Regions from separate parts of the Janthinobacterium glycogeni genome, predicted to be linked through region 1. Evidence: riboswitches for the same ligand, from Rfam matches in the RefSeq annotation. Region 1 holds a riboswitch; the other holds the start of a gene.
What was found. A riboswitch is a leader RNA that binds a small molecule or an ion and turns the genes downstream of it on or off. The one in region 1 is predicted to bind FMN.
Positions count from the first base shown of each region.

Region 2: it holds a riboswitch for FMN, as region 1 does, so the genes downstream of both, ACQ4W4_RS08720 (6,7-dimethyl-8-ribityllumazine synthase) here and ribB (3,4-dihydroxy-2-butanone-4-phosphate synthase) in region 1, are expected to answer to the same signal.

Region 1 is NZ_JBNYXP010000001.1:315,804-324,611, reverse strand. Features, by position in the region: gene ACQ4W4_RS01505 (MFS transporter) at 1-928, shown strand, start outside; gene ribB (3,4-dihydroxy-2-butanone-4-phosphate synthase) at 936-1,583, opposite strand; FMN riboswitch at 1,678-1,828, opposite strand; gene ACQ4W4_RS01495 (M16 family metallopeptidase) at 2,012-4,855, shown strand; gene ACQ4W4_RS01490 (hypothetical protein) at 4,951-5,148, shown strand; gene ACQ4W4_RS01485 (methyl-accepting chemotaxis protein) at 5,293-6,852, shown strand; gene ACQ4W4_RS01480 (ThiF family adenylyltransferase) at 6,940-7,809, shown strand; gene ACQ4W4_RS01475 (nitroreductase family protein) at 7,810-8,808, shown strand, end outside.
Region 2 is NZ_JBNYXP010000003.1:92,214-101,021, reverse strand. Features, by position in the region: gene ACQ4W4_RS08730 (class II aldolase/adducin family protein) at 1-187, opposite strand, end outside; gene ACQ4W4_RS08725 (ABC transporter substrate-binding protein) at 447-1,499, shown strand; gene ACQ4W4_RS08720 (6,7-dimethyl-8-ribityllumazine synthase) at 1,565-2,065, opposite strand; FMN riboswitch at 2,236-2,397, opposite strand; gene ACQ4W4_RS08715 (TonB-dependent receptor) at 2,472-4,844, opposite strand; gene ACQ4W4_RS08710 (LLM class flavin-dependent oxidoreductase) at 5,064-6,218, opposite strand; gene ACQ4W4_RS08705 (LLM class flavin-dependent oxidoreductase) at 6,246-7,325, opposite strand; gene ACQ4W4_RS08700 (sigma-54 interaction domain-containing protein) at 7,559-8,752, opposite strand.

The DNA.
Region 1 (8,808 bases):
GGGCGCGTCCGGCCCCTTGATCGGCGGCATCCTCGTGCACCAGTTCGGCTGGCGCAGCGTGTTCTGGGTAAATGTGCCGCTGGGCGTGCTGGCCATCGTCATGGCGCAGCTGTTGCTGGCCGCGCCGGCGCGCCAGCCGCGCGATCTGTCGCTGTTCAGCCATGCGCTCGGCGTGGCGGCGCTGGCGGGCCTGAGTTTTACCTTGATCGAAGGCCCCGTGCTGGGCTGGCTGTCGCCGGGCGTGCTGGCGGCGGGCGCGCTGGCGGTGCTGTCGGCCTGGCAATTGCTGCGGCGCGAGCGCAGCGGCAGCCATCCGCTGCTGCCGCGCGCACTGTTTCACAGCAGCAGCTTTGGCGCGGCCAATGGCGTAGGTTTCCTGATCAATTTCTGCGTCTTCGGCCAGCTGTTTTTATTGAGCCTGTTCCTGCAGCAATCGGGCGGCGCCGATGCCTTGCAGTCGGGCTTGCGCTTGCTGCCCATGATGGCGGCCTATACGGTGGGAAATTTCATGGCGGGAAGTATTGCGGCACGCCATGGCACGCGCTGGCCCATGCTGGCCGGCCTGCTGGTGGGCGCCGTGATGGCGCTGCTGCTGATGGGCTTGCGTCCCGCGACGCCCTACGCCTTGCTGGCGCTGGGCACGGCCGTCATGAACGTGGCCATCGGCATCGCCATTCCCGCCATGACGGCCACCGTGATGCGGGTGGCCGGCAAGCAGCATGCGAACAGCGCGGCGGCGGCCCTGAATGCGAACCGGCAAATTGGTGCGCTCGTGGGCGTGGCCCTGATCGGCAGCATCCTGCACATGGTGCCGGACTGGTCGTTGCGCTTGCCGCTGGCCTACGCGACGATCGCCGTCGCGTACGGGCTGGCGGCAGGCCTCGTCTATCGGCATGTGCATCTGCCGAAGGCCGTGGCCGCTGTCTGACGCAGGTTTATTGCTCGCGCGTGCTGCGCCATTCCACCAGTTCTTCGATGGTCAGAATGGGCATGCCATGCAGCTCGGCGAAGCGCTCGATGTCGTCGCCGCGCATCATGGTGCCGTCCGGGTTCATCAGCTCGCACAGCACGGCGGCCGGGTTCAGGCCCGCCATGCGCGACAGGTCGACGGAGCCTTCGGTGTGGCCACGGCGCTCGAGCACGCCGCCGGGCGCGGCGCGCAGGGGGAAGACGTGGCCGGGGCGCACCAGGTCGGCGGGCTTGGCGTCCGGCGCGATGGCGGCGCGGATGGTGGTCACGCGGTCGGCGGCCGACACGCCCGTCGTGACGCCGTCGCGCGCCTCGATGGAGACGGTGAACGGCGTGCCGTAGCGGCTGCCGTTATCGGACGACATGGGCGGCAATTCCAGCGCGCTGACGACGTCCGTCGGCAGGCACAGGCAAACGATGCCGCTGCATTCGCGGATCAGCAAAGCCATGGTTTCGTTCGTCAGTTTCTCGGCAGACAGGATCAGGTCGGCCTCGTTTTCACGGTCGAAATCGTCGAGCAGAATGACAGGGATGCCGGCGCGCATGGCGGCCAGGGCGGACTGGATGCGACCTTCGAGGTCGTTGGAAAGCAGGGTATAGCTGTTGACTAACATGGTGAAACGCTCCTCGCATAGGCGAAAAACGCTGCAGGGCAAGCGAATAGACGCAACTGGCCGCATCGCCGTGGCGATGGGACATCACACTACTGCACATCTTCTTTCATCCGGACTATACCGTCGGCTCTGGAGTCACACCAGATCTGCTGACCTCATCAGGCGAAACCTGACAAGCGCTCGCGGGCTTGACCGTTGCCGGTCTTACCGCCGGTGGGGAATCGCACCCCGCCCCGAAGACGTTGTTGTGCCGGTCCACATGACCGGCGGCAATACTTTAGCACAACTGACAAAAGCTGGCAGGGTGCTGTTGAGTTTGTCATTCGGCAAAGTTGCCTGGGAAAAGCAATTTTTCCTAAGTTGTTTTTAATGGCGGAAACACGATTTCAGTGTAAGGTATGCCTACTGAATCTTACCGTTGAGAATACATGAAGCTGAGTAAATTACGCCTGATCCCGGGCGCCGTCTTGCTGGCGTGCGCCTGCCTGGCACAGGCGGAAATCCGTTTGAGCGATCCCCTGCCGCTGGCACCAGAAGTGACCGTCGGAAAATTGCCGAACGGCTTGACCTACTACATCAAGAAAAATGCCCGCCCTGCGCAGAAAGTGGAACTGCGCCTGGTGGTCAAAGCCGGCTCCATTCTGGAAGACGATGACCAGCAGGGCCTCGCCCATTTCACGGAGCACATGGCCTTCAATGGCTCCACGCATTTCAAGCGCAATGAGCTGATTTCCTATTTGCAATCGATCGGCGTGAAGTTCGGCGCCGACTTGAATGCCTACACGAGTTTCGATGAAACCGTGTACGTGCTGCCGATTCCGACGAACAAGAAGGAAAACCTGGAAAAGGGTTTTCTCGTGCTGGAAGACTGGGCGCATGGCTTGAAATTCAATCCGGCCGACATCAACAGCGAGCGCGGCATCGTGCTGGAAGAGGCGCGCCTGGGCAAGGGCGCCAGCGACCGCATGAACAAGGTGCTGTATCCGAAGCTGCTGAATGGTTCGCGCTACGCGGAACGCATGCCGATCGGCAAGGAATCCGTGCTGAAAACCTTCAAGCCGGAAGCCATCAAGCGTTTCTACAAGGATTGGTACCGTCCCGACCTGATGGCCGTGATGGTGGTCGGCGACGTGGAGCCGGGCCAGGCTGAAAAGCTGATCCGCCAGCATTTCGGCAAGCTGAAGAACCCCGCGAAACCGCGTCCGCGCCTGTATGCGGAAGTGCCGCAGCGCTCGCAAACGGAAGCGCTGGTGATCACGGACAAGGAAGCGCCGGACGACAGCGTCTTCATCCGCTACCCGATCCGCGCCGCGCAGGAACCCGTCACCATTGCCGACTACCGCCGCCAGATGATCGAAAACCTGTATGGGCAAATGCTCAGCGCGCGCATGCAGGAATTGACGCAGCAGGCCAATCCTCCGTTCATCCAGGGCGGCAGCAGCATGGGCAAGCTGGTGCGCGGCTATGAATCGTTCAGCGCATATGCCTTGCTGGGCAAGGGCGGCTTGCAGCCGGCCGTCGATGCGCTGGTGCAGGAAGACGAGCGGGCGCGCCGCTTCGGTTTCAGCCAGGATGAGCTGGACCGCGCGCGCAAGAACATGCTGCGCAATTACGAGCGCGCGTACAGCGAGCGCGACAAGTCCGACTCGGCCGGTTTTGTGGCCGAGTATTCGCGCAACTTCCTGGAGCAGGAAGCCGTCCCCGGCATCGCCAATGAACTGCTGTACGCGCAGGAACTCTTGCCGCAGGTAACGCTGCAGGAAATCAACGAGACGGTGGCCAAGGTGATTCCCGACCAGCAAAAGAAGCTGGTGGTCTTCATGGGGGGCGAACCGAAAGCGGGCGACGCGGCCTCGACTGTGCCGACGCAGCAGCAATTGCTCGACGCCGTGGCGAAGGCCGAGCAGCAGAAGGTCGAGCCGCGCACGGAGAAAGTGCTTGCCAGTAAACTGATGGACGGTCCGCCGGCCGGCGGCAGCATCGTTGCGGAAAAACTGAACAGCGCCATCGGCGTGACGGAACTGACCCTGGGCAATGGCGTGCGCGTGCTGCTCAAACCGACGGACTTCAAGAATGACCAGGTGCTGATGGGCTCGACGCGCTTCGGCGGCCAGTCGCTGTTCGGCGACGCCGACATCTACAACGCCCGCTACGCCAGCGCCGTGGTCGGCAGCATGGGGCTGAAGGATTTGGCGCCGCTGGACTTGCAAAAAGTGTTGGCCGGCAAGACGGTCAACGTGGGCGCCTCGCTGGGCGAACTGAGCGAAGGCTTTGGCGGCTCGGCCAGCAGCGCCGACGTGGAAGCCATGCTGCAGCTCGTGTACCTGTATTTCCACGACGTGCGCAAGGATGCGGGCCTGTACCAGTCCTTCATCGGCAAGCAGCAGGACCTGGCGAAAAACAGCATGGCGCAGCCGGAAGCCGTGTTTTACGACGCCGTCCAGCACGCCATGTATGGCGACCATCCGCGCGTCGACGGCGTGCCCCGCGTGGCCGATTTCGACAAGGTGGCCCTGGACCGTTCTCTGGACATCTTCCGCCAGCGCTTTTCCAGCGCGCGCGACATGACCTTCATCTTTGCGGGCAGCTTCGAGCTCGACAAGATCAAGCCGCTGATCGCCAGCTACCTGGGCACCTTGCCCGTGGGCGAGGTGGCGCACGCCTACCGCGACGTGGGCATGCGCCCGGTGACGGGCGTCGTCAAGAAGGATATCTATATGGGCAGCGAGCCCAAGAGTACGATTTCCATCACCTTCAATGGCGACGTCGCGTATTCGGACGAGCAAAAGCTGACCCTGCAGGCGCTGGGCGAGGTGCTGAACCTGAAAGTCATCGAAGTGCTGCGCGAAAAGATGAGCATGATCTATGGCGGCGGCTTTGAAACCTCGATGGGCCAGCATCCGTACGGCCATTATTCGGTGGCCTTGAACTTGCCGACGGGACCGGAAAACGTGGACAAGGTGATCGCCGCCGCCTTTGCCGAAATCAGCAAGATGAAGGCGGACGGGCCATCCGCGGCCGACCTGGAAAAGGTCAAGCTGAACTGGATCACGCGCCAGCAGAAATCCCTGCGGGAAAACAACTACTGGATGAATCAGTTGATGGGTTCGGTGACGCAGGGACGCGACCCCGCGCACATCCTGCGCTACGAGCAGCGCGTGCGCGCCATCACGCCGCAAGCCGTCAAACTGGCGGCGCAGCGCTACCTGGATCTGCACAATTATGTGCAGGTGGTGCTGTATCCGGAACGTAAAAATATTGCAGCCAAGTAATCTTCATTGTTGAGCTGCAGGCGCGGCAAGGTGGCGAAGCTGTTAAACTGGCGCTGATTGATGTGATATCGCAATTTAACAGGCAAGGACATACGATGGCTAAGAAAGAAGAACTCGATCCGGAAACCCTGGAATTGATCAACTGGTGTATCGAGGTCGAAGGCTTCCTCGTGGCTGGCGGCGCCACGGTGGCGCAGGCGCAGGACCATATCGAAGAGCAGGTCGAGTGGTTTACCGACCAGTTTTACGACGGCTTGACACCGGAAGAGGCGGCCAAGGAAGCCTTGGCGTGAAGCTCCATTAACGAGCGAGTAATAACAAAGCGGGCGGTGCCTGCCGGGCATCAGCCTGGTAGCGCCGCCCGCTTTGCTTTTCTGAAAAGATTTCCTTATGGAAATTGTTTATAATTCCACGCTTTATTTTCTACCCAGGCACCCATGACACTCCGTTCGCGCATTCTCCTCCTGTGTTTCAGCACCTTGCTGGGCATCGTCCTCATCGCTTCTTTCTCCCTGTATTCCCTGCGCCAGACCATGATGGCCGAGCGCGTCGAGCAATTGACGGTGCTGGTGGAGCTGGCTAACGCATCCGTGGAAAAGGCGTATGCGCTGGAACAGTCGGGCAAGCTCACGCGTGAGCAAGCCCAGCAGCAGGCCAAGCTGGCCATCGGCAGCTTCGTCAAGGACGAGATGTATTATTTTGTGCGCGATTTCAGCACCGACTTGCTGTACGTGCATCCGAATGCGTCGCGCATCGGCACGCCGCAAAAGAACATGAAGCAGTCGGGCGACCGCTATCGCGCCGCGCTGGCCAACAGCCGCATCGGCCTCGTGCAGGCGGATGGCACGCGTCCGGGCGTGCCCGACCCGGTGGCGAAGATGTATGCGGTGGTGAAATTTGCACCGTGGGACTGGCTGATCGGCACGGGCACGTATATCGATGACATCAACCACAAATTCTGGGCCCAGGCGGGCGTGCTGCTGGCCATCGGCGGCGCGCTGATGCTGGTGGTGGGCGCCCTGGCAGCGTTGATGCTGCGCCGCATCCTGGCCCAGCTCGGTGGTGAACCCGACTATGCAGCGGCCATCGTGGCGCAAATCGCCCAGGGCGATCTGACCACGCACATCGAGACGCGTCCCGGCGATACGTCCAGTTTGCTGATGGCCATCAAGGCCATGCGCGACAACCTGGCGCATCTGGTGAGCCAGGTGCGCACCGATGCGGAATCGATTTCCACGGCATCGGGCGAGATCGCCTCGGGCAACCACGACTTGTCGGCGCGCACGGAGCAGCAGGCCGGATCGCTGGAAGAAACGGCGTCGACCATGGAAGAAATGACCTCGACCGTGCGCCAGAATGCGGACAATGCGCGCCAGGCGAACCAGCTGGCTATTTCTGCCTCGCAAGTGGCGAGCCAGGCGGGCGGCGTGGTGAGCCAGGTGGTCGACACCATGGGTGCCATCAATGCCTCGTCGAAAAAGATCGGCGACATCATCGCCGTCATCGACGGCATCGCCTTCCAGACGAATATCCTGGCCCTGAATGCGGCCGTGGAAGCGGCACGTGCGGGCGAGCAGGGCCGTGGCTTCGCCGTCGTGGCCAGCGAGGTGCGCAACCTGGCACAGCGCTCAGCCAGTGCCGCCAAGGAAATCAAGCAACTGATCGATAGTTCCGCCGAGCAAGTGGGCGCCGGTGAAAAACTGGTGGCGCTGGCGGGCGAAACGATGGAAAAAGTCGTCTCCAGCGTGCAGCACGTGACCGATATCGTGGCCGAGATTTCCTCGGCCAGCGCCGAGCAGAGCGCCGGCATCGAGCAGATCAACCAGGCCATCGTCGAGATGGATAACATGACGCAGCAAAACTCTGCCCTCGTCGAGCAGGCGTCGGCGGCGGCGCAGGCCATGAACGAGCAGGCGGCCGGGCTGGCGCAGATCGTCAGCGTGTTCAAGGTGGGCGCCGTGGCGCCCGCAGCGGTGCAGCGGCGCCTGACGCGCTAGCCGCTTTTTTTCTGTCATGCGGGAACTTATTCCCGGCTCACCTGTCCAAACTTTTTCGTCCGCAATGGATGCACAGAAGAGGTGAGCATGACAGACGGTTTTTCCTATCACGCGGCATTTGCCCGCAACCTGGGCTGGGTCACGCAGGCGGAGCAAAACAGCTTGCGCGGCAAGCGCGTGGCCATCGCCGGCATGGGCGGCGTGGGCGGCGTGCACTTGCTGACCCTGGCGCGGCTGGGCATCGGCGCTTTTCACATCGCCGATTTCGACACCTTCGATATCGCCAACTTCAACCGCCAGGCCGGCGCCATGGTCTCCACCCTGGGCCAGCCCAAGGTGGCGGTATTGGCGCAGATGGCGCGTGACATCAATCCCGAGCTGGACATCAAGCAATTTCCCGACGGCATACACGACAGCAACCTGGCCGAGTTCTTTGCCGGCGTCGACCTGTATGTGGACGGCCTGGATTTCTTCGCCTTTCCCGCGCGCCAGGCCACGTTTGCCGCCTGCGCCCGCCTGGGTATTCCCGCCATCACGGCCGCGCCGCTGGGCATGGGCACAGCCGTGCTCAGCTTCATGCCGGGCGGCATGACGTTCGAAGCGTATTTTGGCTGGGGCGACTTGCCCGAAGAAGAGAAGGCCCTGCGCTTCCTCGTCGGGCTGGCGCCGGCCGGACTGCATGCCCCTTACCTGGTCGATCCGTCCGCCATCAACCTGAAGGAGCGGCGCGGGCCATCGACCATCATGGGCTGCCAGCTGTGCGCGGGTGCTGCCGCCACGGAAGCCTTGAAAATTTTATTAAAACGCGGCAAGGTGATGGCGGCGCCGCACGGCGTGCATTTCGACGCCTACCGCAACAAGCTCGTGCATACTTGGCGTCCCGGCGGCCATCGTCATCCGCTGCAGCGCCTGACGATGGCCATCATCAGGCGGCGACGCGCCGCACAGGGGGCATAAATGGCGCAAGCATTGCTGAACGATCCCGTGCTGGAAAACATCCTCGAGCAGGCGCGCTGGGCGCCCAGCGGCGACAATACGCAGCCGTGGCGCTTTGAAGTCGTGGACCAGCGGCACGTGGTCGTGCATGGCTTCGATACGCGCAGCCATTGCGTGTACGACCTGGACGGCCACCCCAGCCAGCTGTCGCTGGGCGCCTTGCTTGAAAGCATGGCCCTGGCGGCCAGCTGTCACGGCTTGCGCATGGAAGCGCGCCGGCGTTTGTCCATGCCCGACACCTTGCCTACCTTTGATGTGCGTTTGATCGACAGCCCAGGCATGCTGCCCGATCCGCTGGCGGCCTTCCTGCCGCGCCGCAGCGTGCAGCGGCGCCGGCTCAGCACGCGCAGCCTGCGCGCCAGCGAAAAGGCGACGCTGGCGGCCAGCTTGCCGCCCGGCTACGGCGTGCAGTGGTTCGAAGGCGGGCGTGCGCGCCTGGCCTGCGCGCGCCTGATGTTTGACAATGCGAAGCTGCGCCTGACCATGCCCGAAGCGCACAAGGTGCACCGCGACGTCATCGAATGGGGCGCGCGCTTCAGTGCCGACCGCATCCCTGAACAGGCGCTCGGCGTCGACGCCATGACGGCGCGGCTGATGCGCTGGGTCATGCACAGCTGGCGCCGCGTGGATTTCTTCAACACCTGGTTGGCAGGCACGCTGGCGCCGCGGCTGCAGATGGACTTGCTGCCGGGCCTGTATTGCGCCGCGCATTTCGTGCTGCTGGCCGATGCGCCACCGCGCCATATCGACGATTACGTGGCGGCCGGCCGCGCCATGCAGCGCTTCTGGCTGACGGCCACGCAGCTGGGGCTGCAATTGCAGCCGGAACTGACGCCGCTGATCTTTGCCCGCTATGTGCGCGAACGGCGCACCTTTTCGCGTACCGATGGCATGCAGGAAATGGCGCAGGAGCTGGCCGTGCAATGCCAGACCGTGCTGGGCGCGGCGGCGGTCGAGCGG
Region 2 (8,808 bases), on a different contig from region 1:
CCTTGTCGCCGCCCGGCGTGCGCTCGACGAAGCCCACCGTGCCGTTGGCCGTCAGGCTGCCCGTCTCGCGCAAGCCATCGAAGGCGATCTGCGCATCGCGCCGCACCTGCTCGACGAAGGCCAGTTCGGCCGCCGTCAATGCCTGCGCCTGTACTTGTTGTGCTGCCGCTTGTGCCACGTCCGTCATGTCATGCTCCATTCTTGAGGTTGAGGTACGAATCAGTAATGCCGGTACTTTCGCAAGACGCGTGCCAGCGCCGGGGCCGCACAAATGGCAGCGCGCTGCTGCCTGCGCAACAGCGGCTGCTGGCGCGGCAGCAGCGTTGCCGGCACGCGCTGTCGGCCAGCCAGCAAGCGACGTCCGGGGTCTGACCCGGCGGGTCTGCCCCCGGCAGCAGGCATATTTCGTGCAGCGTTCGGTCTTCCTCACCTCACCAAGGAATCCCATGACTACCGCAACCTCCCCCGCCGTCGATACCGTCTGGTTCACGCGCTGCCCCGTACCCACGGCCACGGGCCTGGCCTATAAACTGGGCTGGCTGGACGAGGAATTCGCCCGCGACGGCATCGCCTTAAAGACGCTGCAGGAAGTGGGCGGCGAACTGGCGCGCCACCATTACGACCACGGCCTGTCCACGCTCGTGCGCGAAGGGGGCAACCTGCTGGCCCTGCCCGCGCGCGCCCAAGGGGCGCCCACGCGCCTGATCGGCCTGACCTGGATCGACGAGTGGCAAGCCATCCTCGTGCGACCCGGTTCCGGCATCACCACGCCCGCGCAGCTGCAGGGCAAGCGCCTGGCGCTGCCCGTGTTCCGCGCCGAGGACTTGCGCGAGAACCGGCGCGGCCGCAGCATCGCGCGCGGCATGAGCCTGGCCGGCTACAAGGGCGTGCTGGCGTCCGCCGGCTTGACGCTCGACGATGTGCAGCTGGTGGAAGTGGGGGCCGACGCGCCGGCGCAAGCCAACCTGGGCGCGGGACTGTGGCAAGGCATCGCGCCGCTGCTGCGCGGCGAAGTCGACGCCGTCTACGTGAAAGGCGCGGCGGCGGCCGAGGCGGCCCGCGCGGCGGGGCTGGAAGTGGGCATCGACATCGACGCCCTGCCCGACCGGCGCTTCCGCGTGAATAACGGCACGCCGCGGCCGATCACCGTGCATGAAACGATGCTGGAACAGCATTTCGATCTCGTCGTGCGCTTCTTGACGCAAACCCTGCGCGCCGCGCACTGGGCGCGCAGCCACAAAGAGGACGTGCTGGCCATCCTGCAAGGCGAGACACGGGCAGGCGCCGATGCCGTGGCCGAAGCCTACCGCGACGGTTTTCATTTGACGCTGGCGCCCGACCTGTCCGACGACAAGGTGGCGCTGTTCCGCCAGCAAAAGGATTTTCAGCTGCAGCACGGCTTCCTGGACCGCGACGTCGATATCGATCACTGGATCGACCGCCGCCCCCTGGAAGAAGCGCAGCGGCGGCTGGACGCGCTGCTGCGGCAAGCCGCGTAAAGAAACGGGGCCAGCGCATGCACAGGCGCTGGCCCCGGGGACTACGCCATCAAGGCAAACGCGCCCTAGGCAGCCAGGGCTTCGTGCGGTGCGGCGGCCGGTTGCGCCAGCCGCTGCAGCGAGCGGATGGTGGCCGCACATGCGGCGGCCAGCTCCGCGCCCTTGACCTTGAAATGCTGGAAGTAGAATTCCTGGTGCTCGTGGCCCGCGTGGAAGTGGTGCGGGGTCAGCACGGCCGACAGCACGGGCACGCCCGTCGCCAGCTGCACCTGCATCATGCCGGAGATGACGGCATCGGCCACGAAGTCATGGCGGTAGATGCCGCCGTCGACCACGAGGGCCGAGGCGGCAATCGCCGCGTACCGGCCGCTTTTGGCCAGCACCTGCGCGTGCAGGGGGATTTCAAAGGCGCCGGCGACGTCGATGACGTCAATATCGCTCTCGGCAAAGCCCAGGGCCGCCATGTCGGCGATGAAGGACAAGCGGCATTGCGCGACGATGTCGCGGTGCCAGCCCGCCTGGATGAAGGCGATGCGTTTGCCCGGTGTTGCGTGTGCTTGTGACATACAAAAGACTCCTGTTTTTAAAAATGACAAAAAACAGGGCATGGGATCGAAGGGGATATGACAGGCGCATGAAAGCCACGCCCGACTGCGCATACAGGCACGCGCACCCGCGCACCGACGGCAAGGCCGTCCATGCGCCGGGCGCATGCCGGCACCAATACAATGATGCATCCCGCTCTCTCTTTATCCGGACTATACCGTCGGCCCCGGGATCGCACCGGGTCTGCTGACCTTGCCGACATGGTCCGAAGACGGCGCCGGCAAGCGCTCGCGGGCGAGGCACGCATGCCATTACCGCCGGTGGGGAATCGCACCCCGCCCTGAGAACGTTGCATGGCCACCGCACTGGGTGCGGCCGCCACGCCCGGCGACTATAGCATATCGCCCCTGCCCCTGCCCTGCGCGATCAGAACTGGATCGTGTACGACGCGCCCACCGTGCGGCCCTGGCCGATGATCACCGTGTCGCCGTTGACGGCGCCCGGCACGAAGCTGGTGAGCGTATGGTTGCGGTAGACCTTGTCCGCCAGGTTGTTGGCGTATGCCGTGATGCGCTGCTTGCCGCCCGGGAGCACATACGACAGGCGCGCGTTGGCCAGCGCGAAGCCGCCCTGGTTCAGCAAGCCGCGCGCATCGCTTTGCGGGTCCACATAGTAGTACTGCTTCGACGTGTAGCGCACGTCGCCGCTGAAGACCAGCTGCGCGCCATTGCCCAGCGGGTAGCGGTAGTCGGCCGCCAGCAGGGCCGTCACGTGGGGCGAGCGCACGAATTCGTTGCCGGATCGGTCGCCGCCATTGTTCTGGATGGCGAAGTCGTCGAACTCCGTGCGCAGCAGGCCCAGATTGGCGTTGATGTGCAGGTTGTCCGTCGGCTGCGCCTCGATCTCGAATTCCGCGCCGTTCACGTGGGCCTTGCGCACGTTCTGCAGGTAATTCACGCTTTGCGTGGGGTCGCCGTTGTACACACCCGTGATATTGACCTGCACGTTCTTGTAATCGTAGTGAAAAACGTTGGCGTTGAAATTGAGGCGTCCGTCCAGCCATTCGGACTTGATGCCCGCCTCGAACGAGTTCAGGGTTTCCGGCCTGACCGTGTTCAACGCCCGTACGTCCGTGGCGCTCGTGTTGTAGCCGCCCGACTTGATGCCGTGCGCGTATTTCAGGTAGCCACGCAGGGTGCGGCTGAAGCGGTACTCGGGCGTCACGTCGTACGTCAGCGCATTCCACGTGGTGGACGGATTCGACGTGAAATTGTTGTTGACGACCGAGGCGGCCGCGTAATTGCCGCCCTTGACCGTGTTCCACCAGTTGGCCGCATCGCCGAACGTCACCGTGTTCGACGCGGCCTGCACGCGCTGCAAGTCCAGGTCCTTGGTTTCCGTGGTCCAGCGCAGGCCGAAGGTGGACAGCAGTTGCTCGCTGAAGTTGACGGTCGTGCTGCCGAAGATGGCCGCGCTGCGCGCCTTGTGCCGGTAGACGGTGCGGTTGTAGCCGACGGGCTGCGTGCTGCCCGCCAGCGCCGGCGCCGTGCCGTTGGGCAGGCGCGCGCCGGCCGCATCGGCATCGATCTTTTCATTGAAGTAGAACAGGCCCGCCACCCAGCTCACCGTGCCGTTCTGCGGCGACGTCAGGCGCAGCTCCTGCGACACTTGCCGGCTGCTGGCCTTGGCGCGGCTGCGGCCCACTTCCAGCGGCGTGTTGTCGCTGTCGCCCGTGGCCTCGTTCCTGAAATTTTCATAGCCGGTGATGGAGGTGAGGGTCAGCTCGCCCAGCGCATATTCCAGGTTCAGCTGGGCGCCGCCCTGCTGCACGTCGCTGTCGGCCGGCGCGTTCGTGCTCACGTCGTCGGGATTGGTGCTGGGGACGTAGCCGTTGCGGTACACGCCATTGGCGCCATAGCTGGCCACCGTGGTGGTGGCGCCCTTGGTCGTGTAGTCGCGGTAATGCAGGTTCAGGTTTGCCGTCAGGTCGCGCCCGATCAGGGCCTTGATCTGGCCGCGGATGGCGCTGTCCTTGAGTTTTCCATCGCGCTCGCCCGTAAACTGGTTGTGGAAGCGGCCTTTGTCCTGCTGCTCCGTGTGAAAGGACAGCCGCCCCGCCAGCACCTCGTCGACCAGCGCGCCGCCGATGGCGCCTTCGGCCAGCTTGGTGTCGTAGCTGCCGTAGTCCAGCTTGGCGTAGCCGCTGGATTTGAACGAGGGCTTGCGCGAGATCACGTTGATGGCGCCGCCCGTCGTGTTCTTGCCCCACAAGGTGCCTTGCGGGCCGCGCAGCACCTCCACCCGGTCCAGGTCGAACAGGGGGAAGCCCGTGGCGCTGGAATTGCTGATGTAGACGTCGTCGAGGTAAAAACCGACGGGGTTCGGAAAATCCACCTGCTGCTGGCCCGCGCCCACGCCGCGTATCCACCAGCGCGGGCGGCCGTGCTGCAGCGTGCCGGCCGAAGCGTTCGGCACGTAGTTGAGGATTTCGCTGGCCGAGCGGCCGATGCCCGTGTCGAGCAGCTCCTTGCCACCTAACACCGTGATCGCGCTCGGCACCTTCTGTGCCGATTCCTCGCGCTTTTGCGCCGTCACCGTCACCGATTGCAGCGCGGCGCCTTCGCCGACGCCATTCGCGTCGGCGAAGGCCATGACATCGGCCGCTGGCGTTTCCGCATGGGCCAGACCTGGGGCGAGCATCAGGCCGCCGATGGCGAAGGCCGAGCGCAGCGCGCGGCGCAGCGGCGTCAAATGAAAGGGGAAAGAGGAAACGGCGGCGGGGGCAGTCGAACGGCGCATGGGTGATTATCCTTGATGAAAGTCAAAACGCGAGATGGTGATGACCTGTATTGCAAGGGGCATGCCCGCTGCCTCAGCGCAGCAAAATGGTAGGTAAGTGATTGATTTCAAAGGAAGACTATCATCATGATAGCGCTGTTGATTTGGCAGCAGCGGCGCCGCCGCATGCTGCCTGCGCGACAGCACGCGATGGCGCTGCTGTCGCGGCAACAGGGAGAATCAGGCCGCGCGCAAGAGTGCGGACGTGTGTCCGCGCACGAGCGGCAGCACTTCCTCGCCCACCCTGTACGCTTCTTCCAGGTGCGGCGTGCTGGCCAGGATAAAGGCGTCGGCGCCCAGCTGCACCAGTTCGTCCAGGCGTTCGGCCACCTGCTGGTAGCTGCCGACGATGCCCTGCGTCTGCCCGCCGCGCAGCAGATTGAAGCCAGACCAGATGTTCGGCGCCGTGATCAGGTCCTTGTAGCTGTTCAGGGTCGTCGGGCGGTTGCCCCGCTGGCGCGCCGCGCCCACGGAATCGCCGCCGTCGGCGCCGAGAAACTGGCGCAGGGTGGCGGCATCGACGGCTTCAAAACCCTTGCGCACCTCGTCCCACGCCTCTTCTTCCGTGGCGCGGGCCACGATGTCGACGCGCACGGCGCACTTGATCTTGCGGCCCAAGAGCGCCGTCTTTTCATGCACGCGGGCGAATTTCTCGCGCAGCTGCTCGAACGGTTCCAGCCACGTCAGGTAGTAATCGGCGTGCTTCGAGGCGGAACCCAAGGCGGCGTCGGACGAGCCGGAAAAGTAAATTTCGGGGAAATCCTGCTCCGACAGCGGCGTGGCCAGGCCCGCATCCTCCACCTGGTAGAACTTGCCCTGGTAGGAAAACGGTCCGCCGCGCCACACGCCGCGCACCACGTCGAGAAATTCGGTCGTGCGCGTGTAGCGGTCGTCGTGGCCGGCCGCATCGCCCCACCACAGCTGCGCCGTGCCGCCGCCGCCCGTGATGACGTTGTACAGGGCGCGGCCGCCCGTGGCCCGCTGCAGGCTGGCCGTCATGCGCGCGGCCACCACGGGATTCAGGAAGCCGGGCTGGAACGGGATCATGAAGCGGAAGGTGCGCGTCTCGCGCGCCAGCAGCGCGGAAATGGCCCACGGCTCGTCCGTCATGGGAAACGACGGTATCAGGCCGCCCTGGAAACCCGATAGCTCGGCCGCGCGGGCGATCTCCGCCAGGTAGTCGATATACGTAAAACCGTCGGCACCTCCGCCACCGAGGCCGGCCTGGCGCAGGTTGTCATTGCCGGGAAACCAGTCGCCGCGAAACGGCGTGCGGGCGCGGTGCGAACTCGGTTCGCCATGCGTGGGGATGCGCCAGAAAAAATCGATTGCCATCAAGGTACTCCTTCAAATAGTGTGGATTCAGGCCGCCTGCAGCTGCGCGGTCAACGCTGCCCGCACGTGAGGCAGCACGTGTTCGCCGATGCGGTAGGCTTCCTCGAAATGCGGGATGGCCGCCAGCACGAAGCTCGAGACACCCGCCTGCGCGTAGGCTTGCAGCGCGGCGCTGACCTGGTCGTAGCTGCCGACCAGGGCGCCGTGGGCGCCCGTCTGCGCTTGCGCAAAGCCGGGCCAGTACGCGGCCGCGCCGCCATCGGACGGCAGCTCGTCTGGCAGCCCCGCCCCGCTGCGGTAGCGGCGCGCATCGCGCAAGGCTTCGTCGAAGGTTTCGCGGGCCAGCACGTCGATGCGCAGGCCTGCCGCCACGGCGCGGCCCAGCTGGCGCGCCTGCACGGCCAGGCTGGCGATGGCAGGCCGCAAGTCCGTCACGGGCGCCGCGTCGAACACGTGCACGTCGGCCTGGCGCGCCGACAGGGCCAGCGCTTCGGCGCTATCGCCCGTCAGATAGATACCGCTGATTGGATGGTGCGCCAGCGGCCCCCTGAAGCCGCCGTCCTGCACCTCGAAGAACTTGCCCTTGAAGCTGAACGGCGAGGTGCTTTGCACGCCGCGCGCCACCGTGATGAATTCATCGATGCGCGGCAAGATGTCCGTCTCCGGCGCCGCATCGCCTTGGCGCCGGCGCGCTGCCGCATCGCCGCCATGGCCGATTTGCCAGGCGAAGCGCCCGCCCGTGAAGCGCTGAAAGCTGACGGCGTTCTTCGCCGCGTACACGGCCGAACCCCAGGCCGCATCGAATTCGGCGATCAGCTTCAGGTGGCGCGTGCTGCGGGCCAGGTAGCCCGCGACGATCCAGCTTTCATCGCCCTGCGTATCGTGGCGCACCTGGATGCCGTCGAAGCCGGAAAGATCGGCTGCGCGGGCGATCTGGTGCAGGTAGTCGAAATAATTGAATGGCGGACGCGCGCCGCGCGGGTCGCTCACGCCCGCCTGCAAGGGGCTGGGCGCGCCGGCGGCCCGTTCGCCCCGGCGCGTGATGCCGGGCGCCGCGTAGCGGCCATCGCCGCCGGTGGGCAATTGCCAGATGAATTCGATGGTCATGCATGGACTCCTGTCGTGGGTCGAAGAAAGGGCCGTACGCGCAGCGCGCAGCGGCCTGTCCTTCCCTCCTCGCAGAAAGCATGCCATGCGCTCGATACCCATCGACGCCCGAAGCTGCTGCTTGCGCAGCAATCGGCTGCGTCCATCGCAGCAATGTGCTGCGCCCGCAGCAGGCATGAAAAAAGCCGGAGCCGCAGCGCTGCGGGTCCGGCTTCAGGCGAGTAGTCGTGTGACTAGTCGATGGCGCCCGCCTTTTTCAGGAATGTGCGCAGGATGTTGCGGCTCAGGTTCAGGTGTTTCGCCGTACGTACCTGGTTGCGCTCATTGCGCTCCCACGCGGCGCGCACCAGTTCCTGCTGCATCGCTTCGAATGCCACGGTCTCTCCCGAGTCGAGCAAGGCTTGCCAGGCGCGGGCGAAGCGCTCGGCGGCCAGCAGGTCTTCCTGCCCGGCCGCGCCATGGGCCGCATAGGCGATGTCGGCGCCGCCGGCCCACGCGTCCGGCACGGGCACCGGGGCGGATGCAGGCGCCGGTGCGCGGTGCCAGCCCGACAAGCTCAGGTCTTCGGCGCGCACGACGCCGCTGCGGCAAACGAGCAGCGCGCGGTGAATGACGTTTTCCAGTTCGCGGATATTGCCCGGCCATGGATAGCCGAGCAAGGCCTCCTGCGCATCGAGGCCCAGTTCCACCTCGCCCAGGTGCAGGCGCTGCGCATAGATGGCCATGAAGTGGCGCGTCAGCGGCATGATGTCGCCCGGGCGTTCGCGCAGGGGGCGCAGCGGCAGGCCGATCACCTGCAGACGGTAATACAGGTCTTCGCGGAAGCGCCCGGCCCGCACGGCTTCGGCCAGGTCGACATTGGTGGCGGCGATCAGGCGCACGTCGATGGGAATGGCGCGCCGCGCACCCAGGCGCACCACTTCGCGTTCCTGCAGCACGCGCAGCAGTTTGACCTGCATCGCCAGCGGCAAGTCGCCGATTTCATCGAGGAACAGGGTGCCGCCGCTGGCCGTCTCGAACCAGCCGGGCTTGCCCTGCTGCGCGCCCGTAAACGCGCCTTTTTCATAGCCAAACAGTTCGCTCTCGACGAGGGTTTCGGAAAAGGCGCCGCAGTTGACCGCCACAAAGGTCTGTTCGGCGCGTCCGCTCAAGCCGTGCACGTGGCGCGCGATCAGTTCTTTTCCCGTCCCCGTCTCGCCCGTGATCAGCACCGTCGCCTCGCTGGGGGCGATGCGTTCGATCAGCTCGTGCAGCTGGCGCGAACGGGGGTCGGCAAAGACAAAGGCCGTGGCGCGCACCAGCAAGCTCATTTGCTGCGGGTCGCGGAAGGCGACCAGCGCCTCGCTGTCGCCGTCATCGCCGGCGCCACGGGCAAGGTGGGCGCTGCGCGCGAAATCGCTGCTGAAGTTGTGGGCTAAGAGTTCCATGGAGCGACTATACCGCGCGCCATCGCCGGGCGGGAACGAATGGTGCCGCGCTAGCT